One region of the Clostridium sp. ATCC BAA-442 genome, then DNA from elsewhere that is predicted to be linked to it. Evidence: riboswitches for the same ligand, from Rfam matches in the RefSeq annotation. Region 1 holds a riboswitch; the other holds the start of a gene.
What was found. A riboswitch is a leader RNA that binds a small molecule or an ion and turns the genes downstream of it on or off. The one in region 1 is predicted to bind FMN.
Positions count from the first base shown of each region.

Region 2: linked by a shared signal. The riboswitch ahead of ACESY8_RS11635 (ECF transporter S component) and the one ahead of ACESY8_RS12820 (ECF transporter S component) in region 1 are both predicted to bind FMN.

Region 1 is NZ_CAXSQB010000030.1:9,275-17,448, reverse strand. It holds gene ACESY8_RS12855 (hypothetical protein) at 41-1,465, opposite strand; gene ACESY8_RS12850 (ATP-binding cassette domain-containing protein) at 1,468-2,211, opposite strand; gene ACESY8_RS12845 (hypothetical protein) at 2,204-2,737, opposite strand; gene ACESY8_RS12840 (hypothetical protein) at 2,727-3,557, opposite strand; gene ACESY8_RS12835 (GntR family transcriptional regulator) at 3,554-3,952, opposite strand; gene ACESY8_RS12830 (MBL fold metallo-hydrolase) at 4,230-4,883, opposite strand; gene ACESY8_RS12825 (winged helix-turn-helix domain-containing protein) at 4,978-5,658, opposite strand; gene ACESY8_RS12820 (ECF transporter S component) at 5,667-6,311, opposite strand; FMN riboswitch at 6,415-6,531, opposite strand; gene ACESY8_RS12815 (ABC-F family ATP-binding cassette domain-containing protein) at 6,694-8,174, shown strand, end outside.
Region 2 is NZ_CAXSQB010000025.1:1,000-9,173, forward strand. It holds gene lplA (lipoate--protein ligase) at 1-303, shown strand, start outside; gene ACESY8_RS11620 (M56 family metallopeptidase) at 328-2,052, opposite strand; gene ACESY8_RS11625 (BlaI/MecI/CopY family transcriptional regulator) at 2,054-2,434, opposite strand; gene ACESY8_RS11630 (SLOG family protein) at 2,562-3,062, opposite strand; FMN riboswitch at 3,205-3,341, shown strand; gene ACESY8_RS11635 (ECF transporter S component) at 3,428-4,015, shown strand; gene ACESY8_RS11640 (DUF4317 domain-containing protein) at 4,064-5,194, opposite strand; gene ACESY8_RS11645 (hypothetical protein) at 5,267-6,040, opposite strand; gene ACESY8_RS11650 (FAD:protein FMN transferase) at 6,241-7,269, shown strand; gene ACESY8_RS11655 (NusG domain II-containing protein) at 7,250-7,651, shown strand; gene ACESY8_RS11660 (Gx transporter family protein) at 7,695-8,174, shown strand, end outside.

The DNA of each region.
Region 1 (8,174 bases):
GATGTAATTGCACTTATTTTAGCCGGGGAAAGGGAATTTGTCAAGAGGCAGTTTCCGTGCCGGGGAGGGAGGGCTCCAGCGCGATGGAGCGGCAGCTTCCGTCCTGCCAGGAGCCCCAGGGATAGCAGTCCGGGGGGTGGTTGCCGTACAGGCTGGAGGTGTAGCCCCCCAGGTATTCCAGGCCGCCGGCGGTGTAGACTGCCAGGAAATATTCCGATTTCGTGCTCGGACAAGGGCCAGTGATGGCCAGCCGGGTTCCGTCATAGCACAGGCTGAGCCTGGAGGAGGGGGTGCTCAAGGGACAGCCCAGGGAGGACTGGAGGGAGGTGTCCGCCGTAAAGTCCATTACCCATGCGCCGCTCCGACGGTTGAGCACGGCCAGAAAGTCGCCCGCGGACAGGAGGCAGAAAGAGCCGTCAGACTGTGGGAACACCTGTGGGTGGGGCGCGCCCTCCGCCGCGGGAAAGAGCTCCTGGGTGGCAACAGGGGTGAGCGTGGCCGCGTCCAGCAGGGTGAGAAGAAACGCGCCCTTCTCCTCGGTGAGAAGAAAGAGGGTACCGTCCCCATCCGACCAGAAGGCCATGGCCCGGCCTCCGTTGGGGATGGAGTAGACGGTCTCCAGGTCGCCGCCGGGGGAGAGGCGGTAGATCCCCCAGCCGCCGGGAATTCCGCTGCCGTCCAGAGCCTTGGCCATGGAGCCGCCGGCGCAGAGGGCAAACAGGACGCCTTCCCCGGTGCTCACGCAGTCCGCCTGAAGGGTGAGCAGGCTGCTGTCCAATGTGAGAAAGCAGGCGCTCAGCAACTGGCCGGAGGCGTCCGGGGTCATGCTGATCTCCATGGCAAGCCCTTCGGGCACCGGAATGGGAAAATAGGCGCGAAAACGGCGGGTCAGCTCCTCCGTGTTGATGGAGGTATCGTACTGGGAAGTTCCAAACTCACGGTCAGCCGACCAGGCTGTGTACGCGAGACGATCCACAGAGAGGGGGAAATCGGTCAGATAATCGGCCAGTTGGATCTCACGTTTAATACTGATGAGACCATTGTGTTCGGTATAGGTCTCGTCTCCGGGCAGGGGAGAGGTCTGGGCGGAGAGCTCCGCCCACAGCGCCCGCAGCCCGGCGGAGGGACTGTCCGGCGCAATATCCAGGAAATTCAGGCCGGGAGAGAGCTCCAGCACATCCTCGTCCAGCTCAATGATCCAGCTCTGCCTCTGGCCGGAGTAGGAAAAGCGGGTTTCGGCCTCCTCCGGCGCGGCGGCGGGAAAGGTGCTGTGCCAGAACAGGTGATAGCCGCAGGTGGACACCCAGGTGAGCTCCACACCGTCGGCGGCCGTGGGATCTCCGGCCAGTGGCTCCGTCCGGTAGGATACCGTCTCCCGGCGGCCCTGCACGGCGGCGCAGGCCCCCGCCAGCAGGCCGGCGGACAGAGCGACCAGGAGGAGAAAGAGCAGCAGAGATTTCCGCATGGCTATTCCTCCCCTCTGCCGTCCATCCGCTCCAGCGCCTGGAGCACCCGGCCGGGCTCATAGCCGCAGGCCGACCGGACATAGTCCATCAGGCTCTGGCTCCGCTCCTCCAGCGCGGCGGTGGTCACGTCCCCGGCAATCCGCCCCGACCGGAGGAGCACCGCCCGGCTGATGAAGTGCTGCACCTCCTCCAGCAGATGGGTGGACAGGAGGATGGTCTCGGTGGGCTCCAGGATGCCCAGCAGCACCCTGTAGAAGTCCTCCCGGTTGAACACGTCGTTGCCGGCAAAGGGCTCGTCCATAAGAATGTAGTCCGCCCCCTGGCACAGGGCCAGAATCACCTCAAACTGGTTCTTCTGTCCGGTGGAGAAGCCGCGCAGGGCCCGCTTTTCCGGCAGGCGGAAGAAGTCCATCAGCATCTGGAAGCGGCCGGCCCGGAAGGCGGGGAAGTGTTCGGCGCAGAAGTCCCGGTGCCCGGCGGCAGTGAGGCCGGGGAAGAAGGAATGCTCACAGGTGGCGAAGGAGAGGCGGGCGATGTTTTTGGGGGTGATGGGCTGCCCGTCCAGAGTAACCGACCCGAACCCGTACCGGAGCAGGCCCAGAATGCACTTGAGCAGGGTGGTCTTGCCCGCGCCGTTGGGGCCGAAGATACCCACGATCTCCCCGGGCCCCACAGACAGGCTCACATCCTCCAGGGCCTGCTGACAGCCCCGGTACTTTTTGGATACATGGCTCACTTCAAGCATGGTTGCCTCCAATCCAGCCCAGCGGCAGGCCTCCCCAGGGCTCCGGGGGCAGGTGGCCCGCAGGTGTCAGGTGGTAATAGCACAGTGCGCACAGCAGGATGACGGCGGCCGTCAGTGCCGCGCCCAGCAGCAGGGCCAGGGCGGGGGCGGACAGGCAGCGCCGCCACAGCTCTCCGAACTGGGGGAGCAGCCGCATCCGGTAGATGCTCCGGCCGCCCTGGTAGTGGCAGAGAAAATGGTAGACGGCCACCCCGGCCAGGGAGAGGGCCAGCGCCAGAAAACAGAGCAGCAGCCCATAGAGCAGGTGGGGGAAGGGGGGCATCAGGGTGCCGGGCAGGAGCACCCGCACCATCGCGCCGTCCGGCCCCACGGTGCCGTTGTAGCCGTAGAGGGCCCGGCGGGCCGGGAGGTACTGGCACAGGAAGAGCACCAGTCCGGCGCCGGCGGACAGGAGAAGGCCCGTCCAAAGCAGAAACCGCTCCTGCTTCCAGGGGATGCCGAGGGGAAACCAGGACTCATTCTTCATAGGGATCCCTCCTCAAAATCTGGCAGAGGGAGGCGGCCAGGGCGCACAGGCTGACAAAAAGCAGGACGGGCCCCAGGACGGAGGGCAGACCGTCCGCGGAGTAGAAAATGCCGTCGTAGAGATAGGGGCGGAGGAACTCCGCCGGCCCGCCAAATTCAAAGGAGCCCATGGACAGGGGAAAGCAGAGGGCGGAGAGCGCCGCCAGGGGCAGAACGGCGAAGGCCCGGCGGCCCATGCGTCGTTGGAAGGAGAAACAGGCCGCCGACGTCCCCAGGGCGGCGCACATGGACAGGTTGCGCGCCCAGAGAGGCCAGTCATCCAGGGGCAGCAGGCTGTGGAGATAGGGGTCGCGGTAGCAGGCCAGGAACAGAGCCTGGGGGCCGGAGAACTCCGGTGCCAGACGGGGGAGGGCGGCGGCGCAGAGAGCCAGCAGGGTGCCCAGGTGGGCCGCCCAGAAGAACAACAGGCAGAAAAAGCCGTAGCCGGCCCACAGCAGGGTGAGGGCCCTGTGCCCCACTGACAGTCGCCGCAGGGTATAGCTCACCCGGGAGGAACCCTCCCACCCCAGAAAGGCCAGCACGGCGCACACCAGCACCAGCCCGATACGGAAGCACCAGGACAGGGGATATTGCATCAGCAGGCCCTCCAGGCCCATGGGGTTGGAGTATTCGTAGTAAGCGGTGCGGACGGTGTCCTGCCAGCCGGACAGGGCAGCCAGGAAGAGCCCCGCCTCCGTCAGACAGGAGGCCAGAGTAATCCCCGCAGCTTTCCAGAGGGTGCTCCGCGCGGCCAGCATGAGCAGGGATGCGATACGCTTCATGGCTTCTCCTCCTCCAGTTCCGGGCTGTCCCACAGCCGGTCGATGAGCGCCTCCGCCTCTGGTCGGGTGAGGCCCATCTGCCGCAGGGAGCGGACCAGGGCGGCGGCCTCCCGCTCCATCAGGCGGGTGCGGACGGCGGCCACAGCCGCCTCGTCCAGGGTAAATTCGCTCTTGGCCCCCGAGCGGGAGGTGATGAGCCCCGCCTCCTCCAGCATACGGCAGGCCTTCTGCACGGTGTTGGGGTTGACCCCCAGCTGGGCGGAGAGCACCCGTCGGGAGGGAAGCCCGTCTCCGTCCCGGATGGTTCCGGCCGCGATGCCCTGCTCCAGATAGCGGATGATCTGCTGGTAGATGGGGCTTCCGTCCTCCAGGCGGAAGCCGGAGAAGGAAAGCATGGCCGGACACCCCCCTTTGCATACTGTATTATGGGACTAGTACAGTTTATAACTGTATTATATAAGTAATACGGATGTAAGTCAAGATGGAACTGTGTCTTCTGCCGGGGCTTCCGCTGTGGCAGACGAAAAAGCAATACCGCGGGCGGAATACGCCGGGCCGCGGTGTCCACTCTGTTTTCTGTCGTGGCTGGTGTGGACGACATCCTCTTGGATGAGGGCACCGGCTGTGGCCAAAAGAGAGCGGCACCCGCCCGATGGGCGGAGGCGCTCTGGGTTAAGGCGCGGTCTGTACTGGGTCGAGGAGGAAAAACTGGGTACCGTCGCTTCCGGCCACCAGAGCGCCCAGGGGGAGCTCCCCTTCGGCCTCACTGGCCACCGCCGCCACCGCATCTTCCAGATCGCTGGTGAACTGGAGGGAGGTGTCGCCGTAGTCCACCTGGAGGGAGAGGGTCTGTGCGGCGGCGTCGGTCTCCACTACCGTCACCTGGGCGTCCCCCAGGGGGAATACCGAACCGGCCTCCGGGACGGCGGGGGAGAGGCCCTGGGCCTCGGTGTAGCGCCGGAAATCCGCAAATACCGGGCTGCCGGCATCCTCCACCGGGGAGAGTACCTGCCCCACGGCGCAGGTGTAAAGGGGGCCGGAAAGGCCGCCCATATGGGTCTCATCCGCAGACGTACACACCACATAGTCGAGGTAGGTGATCCCCTGCTGGCTCAGGTAACCGGCCACCTGGCTGCCCCGCTCGGCGCTGCCGCCGTCAATGAGCATGGCCTGTCCGCCGCACAGGAGCAGGGCGGAGCTGGTCTGCCCCGGGTCTATGAAGTGGATGGACAGTCCGGCGCTGTCTCCGGCGGCTGTGCTTTGGCAGCCGGACAGGGCGGCGGCCAGGAGAAGGACGGCGAGGATCGGGAATGTGCGCTGTTTCATAAAGGCTCCTTCAAAATGAGATAGCGCCTTAGGATACCATATTTTTTCCCATTTGCCAAGAGCTTTTGTCCCAGCGGCTGCACAGAGAGGCGGCTCAGCCGGGATTGAACTGATAGCCGAGCCCGACAACGGTGCGGATAAAGTCGTGCCCGCCCGCATGGGGGCGGAGCCGCCTCCGGATCTGAAACACGGTGTTCTCCACGGCGTGGAGGCAGTGGTTGGACGGCGCGCGCCAAACGGCCTCATAGATCTGCTCCTTTGTGAAAGGAACGTCCGGGTGGGTATAGAGCAGGTAGAGGACACCAAACTCCTTTTCAGACAGGGGGATTGCCTGCATCCCTACCACCGCCCGCCGCCCTGCGGACTCCATGGACAGCCGGGGGGAGCCGGGGGAAATCCCCCAAAAGGACTGGGCGGAGAGGCAATCCAGCCGGAGCTGTGCCGACAGCAGGGGCAGGTTGTCAAAGGGCTGACAGCGGCGGAGCCTTTGGCGGAGGCGCAGCTCCACCGCCTCCCCGCAGGGCGCTTCCCCACCGTGAAAGAAGAGAAGCTCAATGGAGGGCGCGCCGCCGCCGGGCGCGATATGCGCCAGCCCGCAGAGGCGACGGCCGCCCAGAAGGATCTCCGCGGCGTAGACGCCGGGTTCCGGCGCCGCCTGTCCCCGGTGCAGGCGCAGGCCCGCGGCGGGCAGCCCCGCCAGCCGTCCCAGCCCGGCGCCGGGCACGGCGGTTCCGTACAGGGGGATGAAGGGGGCGTCCCCGTTTGCCTTGTCCATGGGCCGCCTCAGAGAAGTCCGTTTCTGGCCAGGAGAATGAGGACGCAGGTGGCCACCAGAACGGCGGCCAGAAGCAGCAGCCCGACGGGCCTGCGCGCCGCCGGTCCGGACGGCGCGTCAATCAGTCCGCTTTTCCGCAGAGAGGAGACCACTGGCTTGTAGAGCAGGAAGGTGATGCCCGAATTGAGTCCGCTCTTGAGCAGATTGAAGGGGAGAAAGGCGGGGAGCAGCAGCTCCGCAACCGCCTCCCGGGGGTATCCCATGTAGAGGGGCGTAATGAGGTAATTCCACAGCAGCATGGCGCTGACCATCACCGCGCATCCGGCGGCCAACCCGGCGACAGCCCCGGCCAGCGTGCGCTTTTTCCGGTAGATGGCGGAGGCGGTGCAGGCAAAGGCGCAGGTGGACAGAATGTTCATGATACAGCCCAGAATGCCCGTGTCGCTGACAGTGAACATCTCCAGAACGGAGACGAGAACCGAGACAAGGCAGGCGGTCATCGGCCCCCAGATCAGGCCGCCGAGGGTGATGACCACATCCTTCGGGTCGTACTTCAAAAAGAGCACGACCGGCACGCGGCCGACGGCCATGACCACATAGGCGAGCGCGCACAGCATGGCGATGGTGGTAATCCTCTTTGCTTTGACATTCATACTTCCGTTCCCTCCTAAAAAATCACACCGAAAAGGGGATGCCTTTCCGGTGCGAAAAAGAGGAATCGGCCGCAGAACGGCGGGGCCGTCCTGCGGAAACCGATGGTATCTTCTTTCATCCAGACTGTCACTGTTGGTTTTGGAATTGCACCAAATCATGCGTATCACGCGCGCGGACTGTACCGCCAATCGGGAATTTCACCCTGCCCTGAAGACATCTCGATTCAGTTGTGCCCCCAGTATACGGCATCCCCGAGCGGTTGGCAATCCCCGCGGGACATTTCGGAAGCAATTCGGAAACAGGCCCCGGCCGGAGGGGGCTTTCTTTTTTTCGCAGATTCCGCTATACTGGGAGATAACTTGACAAAAGCGAGGGACGTTCATGCTGCTTTCTGCGGAACAACTGACCAAGAGCTACGGCGACCGTGTCCTGCTGGACGGGGTGTCCTTTTATCTGGAGCGGGGGGACAAGGTGGGGATCATCGGCGTCAACGGCGCCGGCAAGTCCACCCTCCTCCGCCTGCTGGCGGGGGCGGAGGAGCCGGACGGGGGGACGGTACGCCTGGACCCCGGCGTGCGGATGGAGTACCTGCCCCAGAACCCGGTGTTTCAGGGGGAGCGCACCGTACTGGAGCAGGTGCTGCTGGGGCTGAATGACGCCGACCGCTCTCTGGCGGAGTATGAGGCCAGAACCATCCTCAACCGTCTGGGAGTATCCCGGTTCGAGCAGAGCGTGGGAAACCTCTCCGGCGGGGAGCGCCGCCGGGTGGCCCTGGCGGCGGTGCTGGCCCGCCCCTGCGACGTGCTGATTCTGGACGAGCCAACCAACCACCTGGACAACGACATGGTGCTCTGGCTGGAGGACTATCTGCGCGCCTGGAAGGGGGCGCTGGTCATGGTGACCCACGACCGGTATTTTCTGGAGCGCATCGTGGGCCGCATGGCGGAGGTGGAGGACGGCCGCCTGTTCACCTACGAGGGCAACTACGACAAGTATTTGGAGCGCAAGGCCGCCCGGCTGGAGAGCGAGCGGGCCAGCGAGCGCAAGCGGCAGGCCATCCTGCGGCGGGAGTACCAGTGGGTGATGCAGGGGCCCACCGCCCGGGGGACCAAGAGCCGGGAGCGGCTGGAGCGCTACGAGGCCCTGAAGGCCCAGAGCGGCCCGGCGGAAAAAAGTACCTTGGAACTAAACGCGCGGGCCAGCCGTCTAGGTAAGAAGACCATCGAGTGCAGAGGCGTGACCAAGCGCTTTGGCGAACGCACCGTGGTGCGGGACTTCGACTGCATGCTCCTGCGGGACGACCGCATCGGCATTGTGGGGGCCAACGGCAGCGGCAAGTCCACCCTCCTCAACCTGCTGGCCGGGGAGCTGGCCCCCGACGCCGGGGCGGTCGAGACGGGGGAGACCGTCCGCATCGGCTACTTCCGTCAGGAGGTGCCCGATATGGACGGGGATACCCGGGTGATCGACTATGTGAAGGAGATCGGCAACCGCATCGAGACGGGAGCGGGGATGCTCACCGCCTCCCAACTGCTGGAGCAGTTCCTCTTTCCGGCAGAGGCGCAGTGGAGCCCCATCCGCAAGCTGTCCGGCGGCGAGAAGCGGCGGCTCTTCCTGCTGTCGGTCCTGGCCGCCGCCCCCAACGTGCTGCTGCTGGACGAGCCGACCAACGATCTGGATATTCAGACCCTCAGCGTGCTGGAGGACTATCTGGACTCCTTTCCGGGGGCGGTGGTGGCGGTATCCCACGACCGCTATTTCCTGGATCGGGTGGTGCGGCGTGTGTTCGCCGTAGAGGGGGACGGAAGCGTCCGGGGCTATCCCGGCGGGTATACGGAGTATCTGGAGGCCCAGCGGGCCGC
Region 2 (8,174 bases), on a different contig from region 1:
CGGGACGGGAAGTATGTCACATGGGCGTGGAACTACGGCTTCTCACCCCCTTATGACATGCGGCGGGAGGCCAGGTTTCCCGCCGGGCTGGTCACCGCCCACCTGCGTGTGAAGCAGGGATGCATTCAGGCCGTCCGGTTCTACGGCGACTTTTTCGGCAGCGGGCCTCTGGAGGAGCTGGAGGCGGCCATGGCCGGTCTGCCCCTGGACGCACAACTGGCGGAGGCCCTGGCCCCGCTCCATGTGGAGCACTATATGAGCGGCATTACTGCGGAGGAGCTCGCCCGTCTTCTGCGGGGGTGAGGCGCGGGGAGCTGCCGGCGGTGGTCAGCCCTCCGCCCAGAGGGACAGCAGCTCCTCCGGGTCGGCGTACAGGGCCTGATACAGCGCATGGTACTGCTCCTGTACCCCCTCCCCCGCCTCCCGCAGGCTGGGCAGCGGGGCCTGGAGGCCATAGAGATAGAGCCAGCAACCCTCCCGGCCGCCCAGCAGGGTATCCCGGCCTGTGAGCACCTCCAGGGGTTCCGTCTCAATGTGCAGCTGCGCGATGCCGCCGCACTCCGGCCCCAAGGCCCGGCAATAGAGCAGCAGACCGCCGCCGTCCAGCGCCTGCACCGCCCCGAGGTCCGGCCAGGGCTCCGGCAGGGCCAGGGAAAAGCCCCTGGCGTCCACATAGAAGTGCTCCCGGAGCAGGGCCCGCAGGTCGATGCTCCTGCCGTGCAGGGCGGCGTCATAGGTTCCTGTCCGGCCGCCGTGGGGCGGCCACACCTCCATGGTCAGCTCGGTGAGATCCGCCGCCTGTCCCGGCGACAGATAGATGCCATAGGTCTTTTCCGCCGTCCAGTCCTCCCCGTCAAAGTAGTGGAGGCTGATTCCCCCCAGCGCCTCTGTCTCCGCCCGGCCGGCGATGTGAAGGTTCCACTCCTCCTCCGGGCCGCTGTGCTCCGGCAGGCGAAAGGAAATGCAGTATTCCAACTCGCCGGGACCTATGTCATACTCCCGCACCTCGATGCTCTCCTCCAGCGCGTCCATGGCCTCCTCCGCCGTGAGGAGCCGCTGTTCACAGGCCGCCAGTGAGGTGACGGCCAGGGCGGCAGCCAGCACGAGGCCGGCCGCCGCCGCCCCCCTTCGCCTGTGCTGGAACAGATTCGCCAGCCGCGCCCGCAGCAACCGTCCTCCCCCGCCGAAGCGGGTGGACAGGACCGGCCCCCGCCCTCCTGCGGCCAGATGCAGGAGGGCGGTGCCGTAGCGGCGGCGGAACGCTTCATCCCTCCCCCGCACCACACGGGCGTCGCAGCACAGCTCCAGGGTGCGCCCCGCCTCCCGGGCCATCCACCACACCAGGGGATTGAACCAGTGGACTGCGCAGGGCACAAACAGCAGGGCCTTGTGGGCCAGATCATGCCGCCGCAGGTGGGTCAGCTCGTGGAGGAGCACCACCTCCCGCTCGTCCGCCGGGAGGGGCCTGCCCGGCAGCAGAAGCACCGGCCTCCCAAGTCCCACCACCAGAGGGGCGTCCGCCTCCCCTGTCCTTAGCAGGCGGGGCGTACGGCGGAGTCCCAGCTCCGCCGCCAGGGCCGCCAGTTGGGCCCTCTCCTCCTCCGTGCCCGGCTGCGCGCCCCGGAGCAGACGGCGGCGCGCCAGGAGATAGGCCGCCCCCTGATAGCCCACCAGAGCCAGCCCGCCGGCCAGCCACACCCAGGCGGCCAGCTCCAGGAGCGGCAGGGGCCTCCCCTCCGGCGCGGCTGCCGGGGGTACCGCCCGGGGCGGTTCCACGCTCTCCGGCCCGGCGGGCTCAGGCACTTCCGCCGGCGCCCGAGGGGCGGCCGGCAGGGTCACAGACGAGAGGGCGGACACATCCACCGTCACCGCCGTCCACGGCAGGGAAAGCGGGACGGGCAGGGCCATCCGCAGGGCCAGTACCAGCCAGAGCACCGAAAGGGTCCCCGCAGCATAGCGGCCCCGCAGGCGGGGCGCCAGCAGCAGGAGGGGCAGCAGCACCGCCGAGCCCGTCAGCGACAGGGTGAGCACCCGTACAAACAGCGACTCCATCCTACTCCTCCCGCCTCAGCGTGCGGAGGTACTCCTCCAGCTCCCGCACCTCCTCTTCCGTCAGGCTCCCGCCGTCGTGGAGGGCGGCGGCAAACCGCCGGAGGGAGCCCGCATACAGTCTGTCCAGCACCGTCCGGCTCTCCTGCTGCTCATACTCCGCCCGGGACACTCTGGCCCGGTAACGGTTGGTCTTTCCCTCCTTGCCGCAGCTCAGAAAGCCCTTTTCCTCCAGGCGCTTGAGGTAGCTGTGCAGGGCGCTGGCAGTCAGGGGCCGCTCCAGCCGCGCCAGGATGCCGGGGGCCGTGGTCCCCTCCTCCCCGGCCTCCCACACCGCCAGCATGAGTTCCAGCTCCGACTCCGGCAAGCGTCCATTCCACTTCATCGCTGCTCCTCCTTTTCTGCATTTGCAAATCTTCCTGTTTCCATTGTAGGATCAGGGCAAAGCTCTGTCAAGCATTATTTTGCATTTGCAGAAAATAAATTCAAAAAAGGGGCGGCCTCCGGCCGCCCTATGGAATGTCCAGCGTCACCACGTCCAGCCCCCGCTTCATGGCATAAGAGATGGTATACATGGTTCCCCCCAGCATGCCGTCGTACACCGCAATCAGCATGGCCGAGTGGTCCACCAGGTAGCGATTCCGCCGGAGCATGCACCCCCGGTCGTAGTGGTGCTGGAGCATGGTCTCATTGTCGCAGCGCTCCACCAGGGAGAACCACCGTTCCCGGTCCCGCTCCCGCCAGCGGGCGGCCTGCTCCTCGCAGGGGATGACCGCCTCCACCGTCACGCCGGGGCGCCGCTCCCGCAGGGCCAGCGCCGCCTCGCAGCAGTAAAAATCCGCTCCCCGGGCCATACCGCACAGGAAATGCCGCATCCCTTTTTCGTAGGCGGCCTCCACCGCCCCGGCCAGCCTGGCCTTCAGCTCCAGGCACCGGGGATCCCCCTCGTCCTCCCGCCAGGGCAGCTTCTCCGGCCTGTGGCCGGTAAAGCAGCAGGTTGTCTCTCGGTTCATTCCGCCCCTCCGTCCTCTGAATGTTGTTCCCATTGTAGTATATCCAGAACGGCAAGTCAATGTTTATCGAACATTTGTTTTTTAAATTGGGGCTTGCATTTTTCCACTTCGTGTGTATAATAGGGATTGGAACAACTGAATGAGATGTCTTCAGGGCAGGGTGAAAATCCCGATCGGCGGTACAGTCCGCGAGCCGGAAACGGCAGACCCGGTGCAACTCCGGGACCGACAGTGACGCGCATATCCCAGGGCGCGAAGTCTGGATGAAAGAAGATGTGTTGAAATTGGGCACGCTCCTTTTGATTTTAACACCTGGAAGGCATACGTCTTTCGGGTGTTACCAAATCAAAGAGGAGTGTTTTATTATGTCCGCCAAATCCGCCCGCGTCAAGAAGCTGGCCCTGTTAGCCATGTTCACCGCCATCGGTGCTGTGCTCATCACGCTGGTGCACTTCCCCCTTTTCCCTGCCGCTCCCTTTCTCCAGTATGATCCTGCCGATGTCCCCATCCTGATCGCCGCTTTCGCCTTCGGCCCAGTAGCGGGCATTCTTGTGACCGTGTTGGCCTCGTTTATTCAGGCTTTCTTTTTGGGCGGCGATGGTATATACGGATTTTTAATGCATGTTATTGCCACCGGTATTCTGGTCACCGTAGCCAGTACACTCTACCGGAAGTTCCATACCAGAACCGGTGCGATAATCGGTTTGCTGCTGGGCACATTTGCTATGGGCGTAGGCATGATGATCGCCAACCATTTCATTACTCCATTTTATATGGGGGCCCCCACTGAGATGGTGGATGCCATGCTGGTAACCGTCATTCTCCCGTTCAATCTACTCAAGGCTGGTATCAACTCTGTTGTCACCTTCTTGGTCTACAAGTCTGTGTCCAAGTACATCGTCCACGGCGAGGAGTTTGCCAAGGCCCCCAAGAAGGCCGCCGGCGAGATCTGAGCAGATACCAAACGCCCCGCGCCTCCCAAAGAGGCGCGGGGCGTTCCGCTATTCCGCGATATGAACCGGGACGCCATTGACCTCCACGCCCTCGTCGGCGCGGATGAGGATGTACTTGACCCCGTCGATCACCCGTGTGTCCACCAGATCGCTCCGCTCCGGGCTGACCTTGATCACCACGTCAGGAGTACACACCTCGATCTGCTTCTCCACCAGATTGCGGGGGCTGAGGGCCATATCGGCGCCGAAGGCGTCGTCATAGCGGAGGGCGAACTCCTCCACATGGGAGTCGGACACGCCGCAGGACTTGAGGACGCACTTGACCGCCCCTTTGGAGAGGGTCAGGGGCTCCGCCTCCTTCCGCTCCCTGTGCTCCTCCACCAGCTCGCAGAGCTGGTCGTGGACCGCCTGTACCACCTCACAGCTGCACTCGTCGGCCAGGGTGTCGCTCAACAGGGTCTGGAACGTCTCCTTTTGCGCGGCGGCGGGCATGGGTGCCTCCCGCCGGAACACCGCCTCCACCAGCTCCGGGTGGTTCTCGCCGCTGTCCCTGGTGTAGTAGAGGGCGTTATACAGGTTGGTGCTGCGGTCATCAAAGGCGGGAAAGAGGAAGCCCAGCTCCGGCGGGGACACCAGCCAGTCGGCCCGCCGGTTGTGAAACTCGTTCTCCCGCACGTGGTAGCTCAGGGCGGGCTTGGTCTGCTTCACCGGGCAGATGGAGCACAGCAGGTAGGAGTACACCTCGGCGGCGGCGTCCTCCTGCCGCTCCCCGTCCTTGGCGCGGTAGGGCACGTCGTAGCGGTCGTACACCAGGAGGATCAGATAGTTGCCCTCCAGGGTGAGGGACTGGCGCACCAGTTGGAAGAACTCCTCCACCGCCTCCTCGTCCTTCAGGGCGGTGTCCCGCAGGCGCATGAGCCGGCGGTGCTCCTCCCCCTCCACCACCTGCCGGGTCTCGAAGGAGAGGTCCAGCAGGTTCTTTCCCAGAGTTCCCGACAGGGTGCGGCGCAGCAGGGCCAGCAGGGTCTCGGTCTCCTCCTGGGTCATGAGGGCCAGAGACTGGTCAAACTGGGCCACGCTCTCCCCCATCTCGTTGACATAGCACCCCCGGATGTGGGTAATACTGTTTTTCTCCGGGCGGAGCCGCCGGCGCAGCTCCCCCACCTCTTTTTCATTCATTGCAATACCTCCGGTCAAAAAAGAAGGGGCAAGCCGTCCGGCGGCTTGCCCCTTTGTCTCTTGGGCTTATCATTACATGAGGCGCACGGTATAGTATACCGCCAGGATCAGCAGCCAGGCCACCAGCACACCGTACAGCACGGCCAGCCCGCCCAGCAGCAACGCGGCGATCACCACCGCGGCCACCACGCCGCAGGTGACGTAGAGCAGGGCGTAGTTGGCGCTCTTGGGCAGCACCTCCACCCAGTTCCCCTTCAGGCGCAGCTTGCCCTCGGCGGCCTGCATCACGCGGAACACCACCGCGGCCCCCACCAGGGCAACGCCCAGGACGACGGCGTAGCCATAGGCAATGGCCGGGAAGCCGAAGTGGTAGGGCACCACCTTCACACCCAGCAGGCCAAGGGCGCTGAGCACGGCGGCGAAGAAGAACTCCCGCTGGTAGAGGTAGTAGATCAGCGCCAGCACCGCCACGGCGGGCACAGCCACATACAGCAGCCGGATACCGCTCTCGTCAAAGACGCGGATTACCACGGCGCAGACCGCCAGGGCCAGCATCACGCCGGCCAGCACGGAGGACAGGCGGGTGAATTTACCGGACTTGCGGGCCGCGACCGCCCAGATCAGCAAAACGACAAAGCAGATGGGCAGGGCGATCATCAGCACGGAAAAGACATCCCGCAGGGACTTGGCCAGTTCAATCTGCTCGACAGTGTAATTGGCATATACCTTGTTCAGAAGGAGAAGCAGCACCTCCAACACCACGGCCCCCACGATCCACCAGAGGACCTTGTTCAAAACCACGTCTTCCTGCTTTGCGCGCTGGGCTTGTTGTTCTTTCTTGTTCATGTATCCATCTCCTGTGGCCGGGCGCCCGGTTTCTATAAAAGTGCCCCTCCGCTGGGGCTGAGCGCCTCAGAGTCATCAATCTTCTATATTCTAGCAGAAAATTCGCCGCATTGCAAGTGAAGAATCCCTTTCCTCTTTCCAGCGGCGCGGAACTGTGGTAAACTGTCCTTAATCAACATCATGATTATTAGGAGTATACCATGAAACAGCGTATTTCTTTCCTCCTTGCCTGTGTTTTTCTGTGCTTGACCGGCTGCCGCGCCTCCGGGGCGGAGCAGACCTTTTTCGCCATGGACACCGTGATGTCCGTCCAGGTGTCCGGCCGCCGCGGACCCCAGGCCGTGGCGGCCGCCCGGGAAGCGGTGGAGCGGCTGGACGGCCTGCTCTCCCGCACCGACTCAGACAGCCAGATCGCCCGGCTCAACACCGCCGCCGGGGACGGCGCGGCCGTGGCGGTGGACCCCGATGTGGCGGAACTGCTGGCCTTTTCCCAGGAAATCGCCCGGCAGCTCCCAGGCGACTTTGACATCACCATCGCCCCGGTGATGGACGCCTGGGGCTTCACCACCGAGGAGCGGCACGTACCCGCGCCGGATGCGCTGGCCGCCGCCATGGCCCTGGTGGACAGCGCGGAGCTCTCTGTGGACACGGAAGCCTCTGCCGCCTCACTGGCCCGTGCGGGCATGGAGGTGGATCTGGGCGCCGTGGCCAAGGGCTTCGCGGCCCGTGAGGCCGAGGCGGCCATCCGGGATGCGGGAGGGACCTCCGCCATGCTGGATCTGGGCGGCAACGTCACGGTCATCGGCGCCAAGGAGGACGGCTCCCCCTGGCGGGTGGCGGTGAAGGACCCCCGGGACACCGGCAGCTACCTGTGCGTCCTCGCCCTGACTGACGTGACCCTCTCCACCTCCGGCGGCTACGAGCGCTATTTCGAGGAGGATGGGGTGCGCTACCACCATATCATTGACCCTGAGACGGGCTATCCGGCGGATTCCGGCCTGCTGTCTGTCACCGTTGTCTCCGCCGACCACCTGCTGGCCGACGCCCTCTCCACCGCCCTGTTTGTGGCGGGGCCGGAGGAGGCGCTGGACTTCTGGCGGAGCCGGGACGACTTCGAGCTGGTGCTTTGCACCGACCAGGGAGAGCTCCTGGTAACCGAGGGGCTGGAGGACGTTTTTACCTTTGCCGGGGCAGACAGGGGGTATACCTATGAGATCGCCCGCCGCTGAGCGCCGCCGGCCCACGCTGCCGGACGGCGTGGTGGCCCTGCTGGTGGCCGCTGCTGCCGTGGCGCTGCTTTTTTTTCTTCAGCCGGAGGAGAGCAACTTTTTGACCGCCTCCGTCGTCTTAGAGGGTGAGACCATCGCGGAGTATGAGCTAAGCACCCTCACCGGTCCCGTCACCCTGGTGGTGGACGAGGCCCCCTATCCCCTGACGATCCAGGCCGAGCCGGGGCGCATCCGCATCGCGGAGAGTGCGTGTCCCAGCCAGGACTGCGTTCACACCGGGTGGATCAGCCGGGCCGGACAGCAGATCATCTGCCTGCCCGACAAGCTGGTGATCTCCCTGTCCGGCAGCGGCAGCCAGGAGTTTGACGCAATCAGCGGCTGAAAAGTTCCCGCTGTTTTCTCATTCTGAAAGGAGGCGCTCCCCCTTGTCCTCATCCCTGCGGCGGCTGACCCGCTGCGCGGTGCTTACCGCCCTGGCGCTGGCCCTCTCGGTGGCGGAGGGGCTGGTTCCGCTGACCATTCTCTTCCCCCTGCCCGGCCTGCGGCTGGGACTGGCCAATCTGGTCACCGTCTATGCCCTTTGCCGCCTGTCCGGGCGGGAGGCCCTGCTGATTCTGGCCGCCCGCTGCCTTCTGGGCGCCCTGCTGGGGGGCAATCTGATGGCCCTGGCCTTCTCCCTCACCGGCGGGCTGCTGGCCCTGGGCGTCATGGCCCTGCTGCTGCGGTGCAGCTTTCTCTCCCTCTTTGGGGTGTCCATCGCCGGGGCCGCCGCCCACAACACCGGCCAGATTCTGGCCGCCATGGCAGTACTGGGCAGCCGGGCCCCGCTGGTGTACCTGCCGCCCCTGCTGCTTTGCTCCCTGGTCACCGGGGCCGTCACCGGCGGCGCGTCCATGCTGCTGGTT